Phytohabitans houttuyneae: one gene and its partner. The protein of the gene in region 2 interacts with the protein of the main gene of each other region in a pairwise test. Links are inferred from orthologs where the notes say so. Each region holds a gene or a part of one and is shown on either strand. Other genes may lie near its edges.

Region 1 (4,771 bases), on a different replicon or contig from region 2:
CGCGTCGTACAGCAGGCGGGTGAGCCGTCCCGTGACAAGGCCGTGGATCTGGTCGGAGGCGGCGAGCCCGCCGAGCGTGTCGAGCCACCGCTCGCGCATCTCCGCCTGGTCGAGCAGCCCGAGCGAGCTGTGCACCGCGTCGATGTGGGTGCGCAGCGCGGCGGCTGCCTCGTCGGACAGGGACGCGACCGCGCCGGGCAGGCCGACACAGATGCGCACCAGCAGCCCTTCGGTGACGGTGCGCAGGGCGCTCACGTCGGTGCCGCGCACGTCGCCGTACCGCAGGGTGCGGGCGAGCGGCGGCACCGCGCCCATCAGGTGTGCCACGTCGGTGTCGAGCGCGGCCCGCGTGTCGAGCGCGTGCAGCACCGCCGGTGTCGCCTCGGGCAGGTCGGCGAGAAGGCACACCTCGACAAGCGGCGTGACCTGCGCCAGCGTCTCCGCGGCGCGGGCGGCCTCGGTGACCTTGGCGGTGGCCGCGCTCGGCACGGTCGTGCCGTAGCCACCTGCCTCGACGACCGCGATCGCAAACTCGGGCAGCCACCGCAGCCGCCACTCCTCGCGGAACGTCCCCTTGCCCCGGCTCCCGCCCAGCGGCTCACCCCACGGGATGGCGAGCAGCCGCAGCCGGTGCAGCAGCCGGCTGCGGGCCAGGTCGATCTCGCGGCGCAGGTCGAGGTCGAGGGCGCGTTCCAAGGCTTCCGGCTTGAGGCGGAGGCTGCGCTGCTGCGCGGCCAGGTCGCGGGCCAGCGGCACCGCGGGCATGTCGTCGGGCACCTCGCCGAGGCGTTCGCTGACGACAAGTCGCCGGCCGATCAGCTCCACGCGCAGCTCGTCGCCGTCGCAGAGCACCGAGCGGGTCGCGTCGGTCAGCTCGGCGAGCCCGGCGAGCGGGCGGCCGCGGAGTGTGGCGAGGGCCTCGGAGAGCCGGACCGCCTCGATGACGTGCGCGGACGACGTCGGTACGCCCTCGTCGCGCAGGACGCCGGCCGCCGCCACCAGCCACCGGGTCACCACTTCGTCCTCGGTGGTGAACAGGTGGTGGTACCAGCCCGGCGAGCGCACGCCCGCGCCGTACCCCTGCCAGGACGCCAGCCGCCCGTACGTCCACGGGACCCAGGTGAACGTGACCTTGGTCTTCTTCCGCCCCTTGAGCAGCGCGGCGTCGTGGACGGCGGTGATCTTGGCGGCCAGCGCCGGCACGTGCCATGCGCCGCACACCACTGCCACGTTGTCGTGGACCTTGCGTACCTCGCGGAGGACACCGCGCATGTACGCCTCGCGTACCAGATCCTCGGGGTCCTCATCGGACTCGGCGCGGATGGCCGCCATGGCCTCGCCGATGGCCTCGAACGCCGGCGCCCCGCGGTGCTCGACCACGTCTTCCCACCAGCGCTCGGGGTCGTCGTAGCCCGCCGCCCGGGCCAGGTCGCCGATCGGGTCGGCCGGGCGCTCGGGCCGCTGAGCCTCCTCGGCGCGGGACAGGCGGTAGGAGTACGGAAGGTCAAAGAAACGCACCGGCACGCCGTGCGCGCCCGCCCACCGCATCGCCTGCCACTCCGGCGAGAAGACGGCGAACGGCCAGTACGCGGCCTGCCGCGGATCGTCGGCCGCATAGCCAAGCAGCGCCACCGGCGGCTCCAGACGCTCGTCGGCGACCCACCGCACCAGCTCGTCCGCCTCCGGCGGCCCTTCGATGAGCAGCACGTCGGGGCGCTGCTCGTCGAGTGCCCGCAGCACGGCCCGGGCCGAGCCGGGACCGTGGTGGCGTACCCCGTAGAAGTGCTCAGGCATCGCGCGCGGCGCGGTAGAAGGCGGACCAGCCGTCGCGCTCGCGCACGACCGTCTCGAGGTACTCCCGCCAGACGACCGGGTCGGTCGTCGGGTCCTTCACGACCGCGCCGACGATGCCGGCGGCTATGTCGCGCGGGCGGAGGGTGCCGTCACCGAAGTGCGCGGCCAGCGCCCAGCCGTTGGTGACGACCGAGATCGCCTCGGCGGTGGAGAGCGTGCCGGTCGGCGACTTGAGCTTGGTGCGCCCGTCTTCGGTGAGCCCCGAGCGCAGCTCGCGGAAGACCGTCACCACCCGGCGGATCTCCTCCAGGGCCGGCGGCACCTCGGGCAGCTCCAGCGAGCGGCCGAGCTGGGCCACGCGGCGCGCCACGATGTCGACCTCTTCGTCGGCGGAAGCCGGCACCGGCAGCACGACGGTGTTGAACCGCCGCCGCAGCGCGCTGGAGAACTCGTTGACGCCCCGGTCGCGGTCGTTGGCGGTGGCGATGATGTTGAAGCCCTTGGCGGCTTGCACCTCCCCGCCCAGCTCGGGGATCGGCAGCGTCTTCTCGGAGAGGATCGTGATCAGCGTGTCCTGCACGTCGGAGGGGACGCGGGTCAGCTCCTCCACGCGGGCGATGGCGCCGGTCTCCATCGCGCGCATCACCGGGCTCGCCACGAGCGCGGCCGGCGACGGTCCATCGGCGAGCAGTCGGGCGTAGTTCCACCCGTACCGGATGGCCTCCTCGGCCGTGCCGGCCGTGCCCTGCACCAGCAGCGTCGAGTCGCCGGAGATCGCGGCGGCGAGGTGCTCGGAGACCCAGGTCTTCGCCGTGCCGGGCACGCCGAGCAGCAGCAGCGCCCGGTCGGTGGCGAGCGTGGCCACCGCGACCTCCATGAGCCGCCGCGCACCCACGTACTTAGGTGTGATCTTGCCGCCGTCGCCGAGGAGGTAGGTCACCACAGCCTGCGGCGACAGCCGCCAGCCGGGCGGGCGGGGCCGGTCGTCCTCGGCGGCGAGCGCGGCCAACTCGTCGGCGAACAGCTGCTCGGCGTGCGGTCGCATTACCGTCATCGAAGCTCCTCGTACATCTCGCGGCGGAAGGTCAGTGCCGAGGCCAGCTGCGCGACGGCGATGGCCTGGCGGGTCGGCGGGTCGGTGGCTTGCAGGGCGGCGGCGAGCGCGGCGGCGCGGTCGGCGAAGGTGACCGGCATCGACGGCGCGGCGGTACGGCACAGCTCGCCGATGTGCCACGAGTGTCGCTCGCCGGTGGCCAACACCTTGATCGCGTCGAGCACCGCGACCGCCAGGTCGTCGGTCCACGGACCGGTCTGCATCGCGAGCAGGCGGTGCGCGCGGATCGGGTCGCGGCCGAGCGCCTGTGCCGCGTACCGCGCCAGCTCCCGCGGCGGCAGCGCCTCGTAGAGCTGGGCGGTGAGCGCCTCGTCGTACGGATCGAGGTCCTTGTTGACCGGGCGGGACATCTCGTCGGCAAGTCCCGTGACCCAGGCGGGGTCGCGCTGCACAACGGCGGCACGCGCGAGTCCCTTGTGGAGGGTGGGCCCCCAGTCGTCGGCGACCGGCAGGTCGAGCACCCGATCGGCGGTGCGCTCGAACGCGGTGGTCCACGTGTCAAGCGGCGTGCGTGCCAGGATCTCCTCCAGGAGCCATGCCTGCGGCCCGACGCCCCGCGGCGGCTTGGGCTGCACGCCGTCGCGCCGCATGCCCGCGTCGCACTCGCCGGGCGGCGTGACCACCAGCCGGTCGCGGCCGAGCGTGCGGCGCTCGATCCGCACGCAGGCCAGCGCCCGCTCGGCCATCCGCCGCCGCAGCGCCGAGCCCGGCAGCGCGGAGAGCAGGTCGGCCGCGACCGAACGCACCTCCTTGCGGCGGTCGTCGAGGGCCTTTTCCAGCAGCGGCTCGTCCGCTGTGGACAGTCCGGTGGCGAGGGCGCCGAGCAGCCGGGCCCGGTCGTCCGGGTCTTCGGCGTCGAAGGTCTCGCTGAGCAGCGCGAGACCCGCGGCGGGGTCGCTGGCGCGCAGCGCGGCCAGGTAGGCAAGGCGCTGGCCGGGCGTGCCGGTGGTCCAGTCCTGCGGATCGGGATCCGCCGTGGCCTCGCTCAGCAGGTAGCGCCAGTCGGCCCTGCGTGCGGCGAGCCAGCCGCCGCGGCGGCCGGCAACGGAGGCGAGAGCGGGTCGCAGGGCGGTGCGCCGCCGGCCGGCGTCGAGCAGGGCCGGCAGCAGCTCGGGCGGCACCCGGTAGCCGAGGTCGGCCGCGTGGGTGAGCCAGTCGCCGAGCAGGCCGAGCGCCACCTCGGTGCCGCCGGGCACGCCGCCGTCGCTGAGCAGCAGGGCGAGCCGGTGTGCCGCGGCGACCGGCACCTGCGGGCTGGTCTCCTCGGGCGCCGCCTCGATCGGCTTGCGCCCGGCCACGGGTGGCACGCCGGCCCGGTTGTACGCGAGGGCGACCGCGGCGTCTTCGAGGAGCCCGACCGCACCCGCTTTGTGTGGTCTGCGCTCGGTGCCGACGAGCGCGGCGGAGAGCAGGTCGGGCGGCAGCTGCGGGCCACGCCGGTCGCCGGTCGGGCCGAGGGGCGCCGGCACGAACCGCCCGTCGGCCCAGGCCGCGAGCAGGCGGAAGCCGCCCGGCCCGTACTCACCGGCGAGCGTCACCGGCCGGCCGCCACTCGCCGCGAGCAGCCACCAGGGCTCGTCGTGGCCGGCGCTGAGCGGGATCGCGTCACCGGCCGCGTCGACGACGTGGCCGTCGTCGGTGAGAGTGACGCCGCCGAGAAGCATCGGCACGTTTTCACACCACGGCTCGGCCGCCACCGCGGCGGACCAGCCGGCGAGCGCCGCGGCCACGCCGACCGCCCCGGCCGGCGCCCCCTCGGGCTGCTCGGTGCCGTGCCGCTCGGCGACCAGGGCGCGCATCGGGAGGTTGCCGGGGTGCCAGCACAGGTCGGCGTCGAGGATCGTGCCCGGCACCACCTCGGCC
Region 2 (4,450 bases):
GCCCAAACCTGCTATGACGACGGTCCGCAGACCGCCGCACCCAACCTCCGTACGACCTCAGGCGACCGCACACGAACACCGCCCGGACCGCGACGACCGCCGTAACCCCAACAACCAGCGCGACCAGCCCAAAGACCCACCGCGCGCCCCAAAGCCGGCGACCCGCGCAAGGCCCCGCCCGCTACGGGAGCCGGCGGTGGATGACGATGCCGAGCAGGCCCGGACCGACGTGTGCGGCCACCACCGCGCCCACCTCGGTCACATACCGCTCGTGCAGCCGCCCGCCCAAACGCTCACCCAGCGCCTCCGCCAGCGCCGCCGCGCGCTCGCCGGCGCCCAGGTGGTGCACGGCGGCGTCCACATCGGACTCGCCGGCGGTCTCCACGGCCAGGTCCACCAGGCGGGCCAGGCCGCGGCTCGCGGTGCGGACCTTGTCACGCAGCACGATCGCGCCGTCCGACACGTGCAGGATCGGCTTGACCGACAGCGCCGTGCCCAGCAGCGCCGAGGCCGGGCCGATGCGGCCACCGCGACGGATGAACTCAAGCGTGTCCACATACAACAGCGTGGTGGTGCGGTCGATGGCTTCGGTTGCCGCGCGGCGTACCCCATCAAGGTCGGCACCCCCGGCGGCGGCCGCCTCGGCCGCGAGCGCCGGGAAGCCGAGGCCCATCCCGGTCGATCTGGCGTCGACCACCGCGACCCGCTCCCCCAGGTCGGCCGCCGCGAGGGTGGCGGACTCGACGGTGCCGGACAGCTCGGCCGACAGGTGCACCGACACCACGGCGGACGCGCCGGCGTCGAGCAGGCGGCGGTAGGTGGCGGCGAACAGCTCCGGCGCCGGCCGCGAGGTCGTCACGGCGACCCGCCGCGCGCCGAGTGCCTTGGCCACCTCGGCGGAGGTGGCGTCCAGGCCCTCGCGGCCCTCGACCCCGTTGATCACGACGGTGAGCGGGACGACGGTGATGTCGTGCCCAGCCGGCAGGTACGCGGTGGAGTCGGTGACGACCGCGACGCTCACGGCGCGATCCCGACCGCAATGGGCCCGATGATTCGCTGGCCGCGCTCGCTCATGCGGGCACGGTAGCGGATCAGGCTGTCAACGCGACACGATCTCGGTGACCACGAATGGTGTCCCCTGCTGGCAGGTCGTCATCATGCCCCGCTCCACCCGCCCGCGGACCGTGAGCGTGGCGCCCACGCGCAGGTCGTCGCGGTTGATGCCGGGGCCGGGCAGCAGCAGGTACTGGTCGAGCAGGCGGCAGCCCATCTCGACGCCCTCCACCACCGTGCCGCTGATCTCGATCGTCGCCGCGGAGCCCGAGGGCTTGCCGGACGGCGTGGGCGTGGGCAGGTCTTCCGGAGACGACGGGGACGGGGACGCGGAGGGCGAAGGCGGAGGAGTGGGGCTCACGTCGCCACCTCCGGGCGAGTCGGTGCCGGCACAACCACCCAGCAGCGCGGCTGCCACCAAAACGGCGAGTACGGGGCGAATACCCATGTCAGATGCGACGTTACCCACCCGCGCGTGGTTCCTCACACGGGCGATGGCGTGGGGCGGTGAGCGGAGGGCCCGGTGTTGTGGGCGCGCAGCCACCACCCGCGCACGGTGTCGTGGCCGAGGTCGGTCCAGTGGCAGTTTTGCAGCGGCCCCACCCGGCGCAGCACCTCGGTCGGCCAGCCCAGCAGGAAACCGCAGCCCTGCCGCGCCGCGCCGCCGTGCGTCGCCACCACCACAGTGCCGCCGGGCACCTGGTCGGCCGCCTCCTGAAGCGCCTGCCCCACCCGTTTGCCCAGGTCGTCGAGCGTCTCCACATCGCAGCCCTGCGGCTGCTCGCCGGCCCGCCAGCGGGCGTGCTCGGTCGGGAAACGCTCGGCCACCTCGGCCATCGTGAGGCCCTGCCACTTGCCGTACGACCGCTCGCGCAACCGCGCGTCCGTCCGCACCGGCAGGCCGGTCAGCGCGGCCAGCACCGCGGCCGTGTCGGCGGCACGCTGCAGGTCGCTCGCCACGATCGCGTCCGGGCGCAGGCTCGCCAGCAGCGGCGCGGCCGCCTCCGCCTGCTCGCGACCGAGGTCGTTGAGGGGAGTGTCGGTCTGGCCTTGAACGCGATCCGTGGCATTCCAGTCGGTGTTGCCGTGGCGCCAGACGATGAGACGCGTCATTCCGCCTCTACCAGGGCGCGATCCACGAACGGGATCGTCGGGCAGTCCTTCCACAACCGGTCGAGGGAGTAGAACTCGCGCTCCTCGGTGTGCTGGACATGCACCACGATGTCGACGTAGTCGAGGAGGACCCAGCGGCCTGACCGCTCACCCTCGCGCCGCACCGGCTTGGCCTTTTCCGGCAGGTTGACCAGCGCTTCCTCGATCGCGTCCACGATCGCCTGCACCTGCCGCTCGTTTGGCGCGGAGGCGAGCACGAAGGCGTCCGTGATGACCATCTGGTCGGCCACGTCGATGATGACGATGTCCTGCGCCTTCTTGTCGGCGGCGGCCTGGGCGGCGCTCAGCGCCATCTCGCGGGCGCGCTCGGATGCAGTCACCCGACTAGCCTCTCACACCCGCCCATGTACCGCGCAGCAGTAAAGGCGACAAATCACCTGTAAAGGCGCCTCTTGGCGATGTACTGCACCACACCGTCCGGCACGAGGTACCAGACCGGCTTGCCCATCGCGACGCGCGCCCGGCAGTCGGTGGACGATATGGCCATCGCCGGCACCTGCACAAGGCTCACCGTGTCGGCCGGCAGGTGGTCGCCAGAGAGCGCGAAACCGGGGCGTGTCACCCCGATGAAATGCGCCATCTCGAACATCTGGTCCGTGTCTTTCCACGACAGCAGCTTCTGCAGCGCGTCCGCTCCGGTGATGAAGAAGAGCTGCGCCTTCGGGCCGTACTCGGCGCGCAGGTCACGCAAGGTGTCCACGGTGTAGGTGGGTCCGTCGCGGTCGATGTCCACGCGGCTGACGTGAAACTGCGGGTTGGAGGCGGTCGCGATCACCGTCATGAGGTAGCGGTCCTCGGCCGGGCTCACCGGGACGTCGGCCTTCTGCCACGGCTCGCCGGTGGGCACGAACACCACCTCGTCCAGCGAGAACCGGTTGGCCACCTCGCTCGCCGCCACGAGGTGCCCGTGGTGGATCGGGTCGAAAGTGCCACCCATGATGCCGATCCGGCGCGTATCGTCCGCCATGGCCGAATCGTAGATCGCTGCCGATCGGCTACGTGACACAAGGGCGTCGCAGGTCGCGGGACCCTCTCATCGGCGCGCCGCGAGAGCCCGCCGCAGGTCGTCGTCCGCGTCGATTACCACCCGGCGCAGTCCGGGCTCCACGTCATCGCGGGCCAGCAGCGCCCGGGCCGCCTTCCGGGTGGAAGCGGCGACGGCGTAGCGGGGAAACGCACTCTTGGCGACCTGGTCGGCCACCCAGGGGGTACGCAACCGCGCGGCGGCCGGCATCTCGGCAAAGTATTTGTCCACATAGGAGCGAGTCAGGTCGGCCTGCTCCGGATGCCAGAAGCCCGCCGCGTTCGCCTCGATGAGGCGGTTGGAAAGCGTGGTGTCCGTGGTGAGGATGCGCCACGCGCGTTCCTTGGCCGCCGCCTCCGGCAGCGCGGCGTGGCACTTGGCGGCCCACTGCTCGCCGGTCGCGCTCCGGTCGGTCGCCAGCTCCGCCTCGATCCTGTCCGGGCCGGCCGCGCCGAGCACCGCAAGGCGGTAGCAGATGGCCCACCGCAGGTCGGTGTCGATCCGCAGCCCTTCCGGTACGCCGTCGCCACCGAGCCAGCCGGTGAGCAGTCGCGCGTCGGTGCTCACGGCGACCAGGCCGCGGGCGGCCGCGAGCTGCAGCGAGCCGCCGGGCGGCGCGGTGGTGAGCAGCCGGGCGCAGGCCATCGCCACCGGCTGCAGCGCGATCTCCCGCGGCACCGGCTCGAGGTAACGGTCGAGCAGGTCGCGCGTCATGCCCAGCACGCCCTCGACCACGAGCGGCTCGGTCTCCAGCGGCAGCGCGGTCACGATGAGGGCGATGAGGTCGGCGGGTGAGCTCTCTCCGTCGCGTACCGCGTCGAGCGTCGTCGCCCACAGCACCGCGCGGTCGAGCGAGTCGTCGAGCGCCGGCAGGATCCGGGGCACCGCCGCGGTCGAGGCGGGATCCAGCCGCACCTTGGCGAAGGTCAGGTCGCCGGAGTTGACAAGCAGCAGGTCGGCCAACGGCTCACCGGCCAGCTCGGCCACCTCGGTGCGCTCGCCCTCGACATCGACGGGTACGCGCAGGCGCAGCGCCGAGCCGTCGTACACCCCGAGGCCCACGCGGTGGGGTCGCGGCGCCCCCGACTGTACGATGTGGACGCTCTTGAACGTGCCCTCCACAGTGGTCACCTCGGCGCGCAGCGTGTCGACGCCGGAACGGCGCAGCCACAGGTCGGCCCAGCCGCGCAGGTCGCGCCC

What was found.
Region 1: the proteins of rsfS (region 2) and Phou_RS20430 interact in binary tests that used the Escherichia coli proteins (3 or more experiments, as listed by UniProt). The link is inferred for Phytohabitans houttuyneae from one-to-one orthologs.

Annotation. Positions count from the first base shown.
Region 1 is NZ_BLPF01000001.1:4,427,972-4,432,742, forward strand. What follows is about bases 818-3,817. They hold Phou_RS20430 (ATP-binding protein), read right to left. Parts: upstream 2,849-3,817; coding sequence 1,787-2,848; downstream 818-1,786. Other genes in these bases: Phou_RS20425 (DUF5682 family protein), read right to left, coding at 818-1,794; Phou_RS20435 (SWIM zinc finger family protein), read right to left, coding at 2,845-3,817. In the rest of the region: more of Phou_RS20425, read right to left, coding at 1-817; more of Phou_RS20435, read right to left, coding at 3,818-4,771.
Region 2 is NZ_BLPF01000004.1:602,399-606,848, reverse strand. What follows is about bases 855-3,533. They hold rsfS (ribosome silencing factor), read right to left. Parts: upstream 2,547-3,533; coding sequence 2,163-2,546; downstream 855-2,162. Other genes in these bases: pepN (aminopeptidase N), read right to left, coding at 3,260-3,533; nadD (nicotinate-nucleotide adenylyltransferase), read right to left, coding at 2,600-3,193; Phou_RS45385 (histidine phosphatase family protein), read right to left, coding at 1,537-2,166; Phou_RS45390 (hypothetical protein), read right to left, coding at 1,100-1,414; Phou_RS45395 (DegV family protein), read right to left, coding at 855-1,021. In the rest of the region: more of Phou_RS45395, read right to left, coding at 182-854; more of pepN, read right to left, coding at 3,534-4,450. UniProt on the Escherichia coli protein: Functions as a ribosomal silencing factor. Interacts with ribosomal protein uL14 (rplN), blocking formation of intersubunit bridge B8.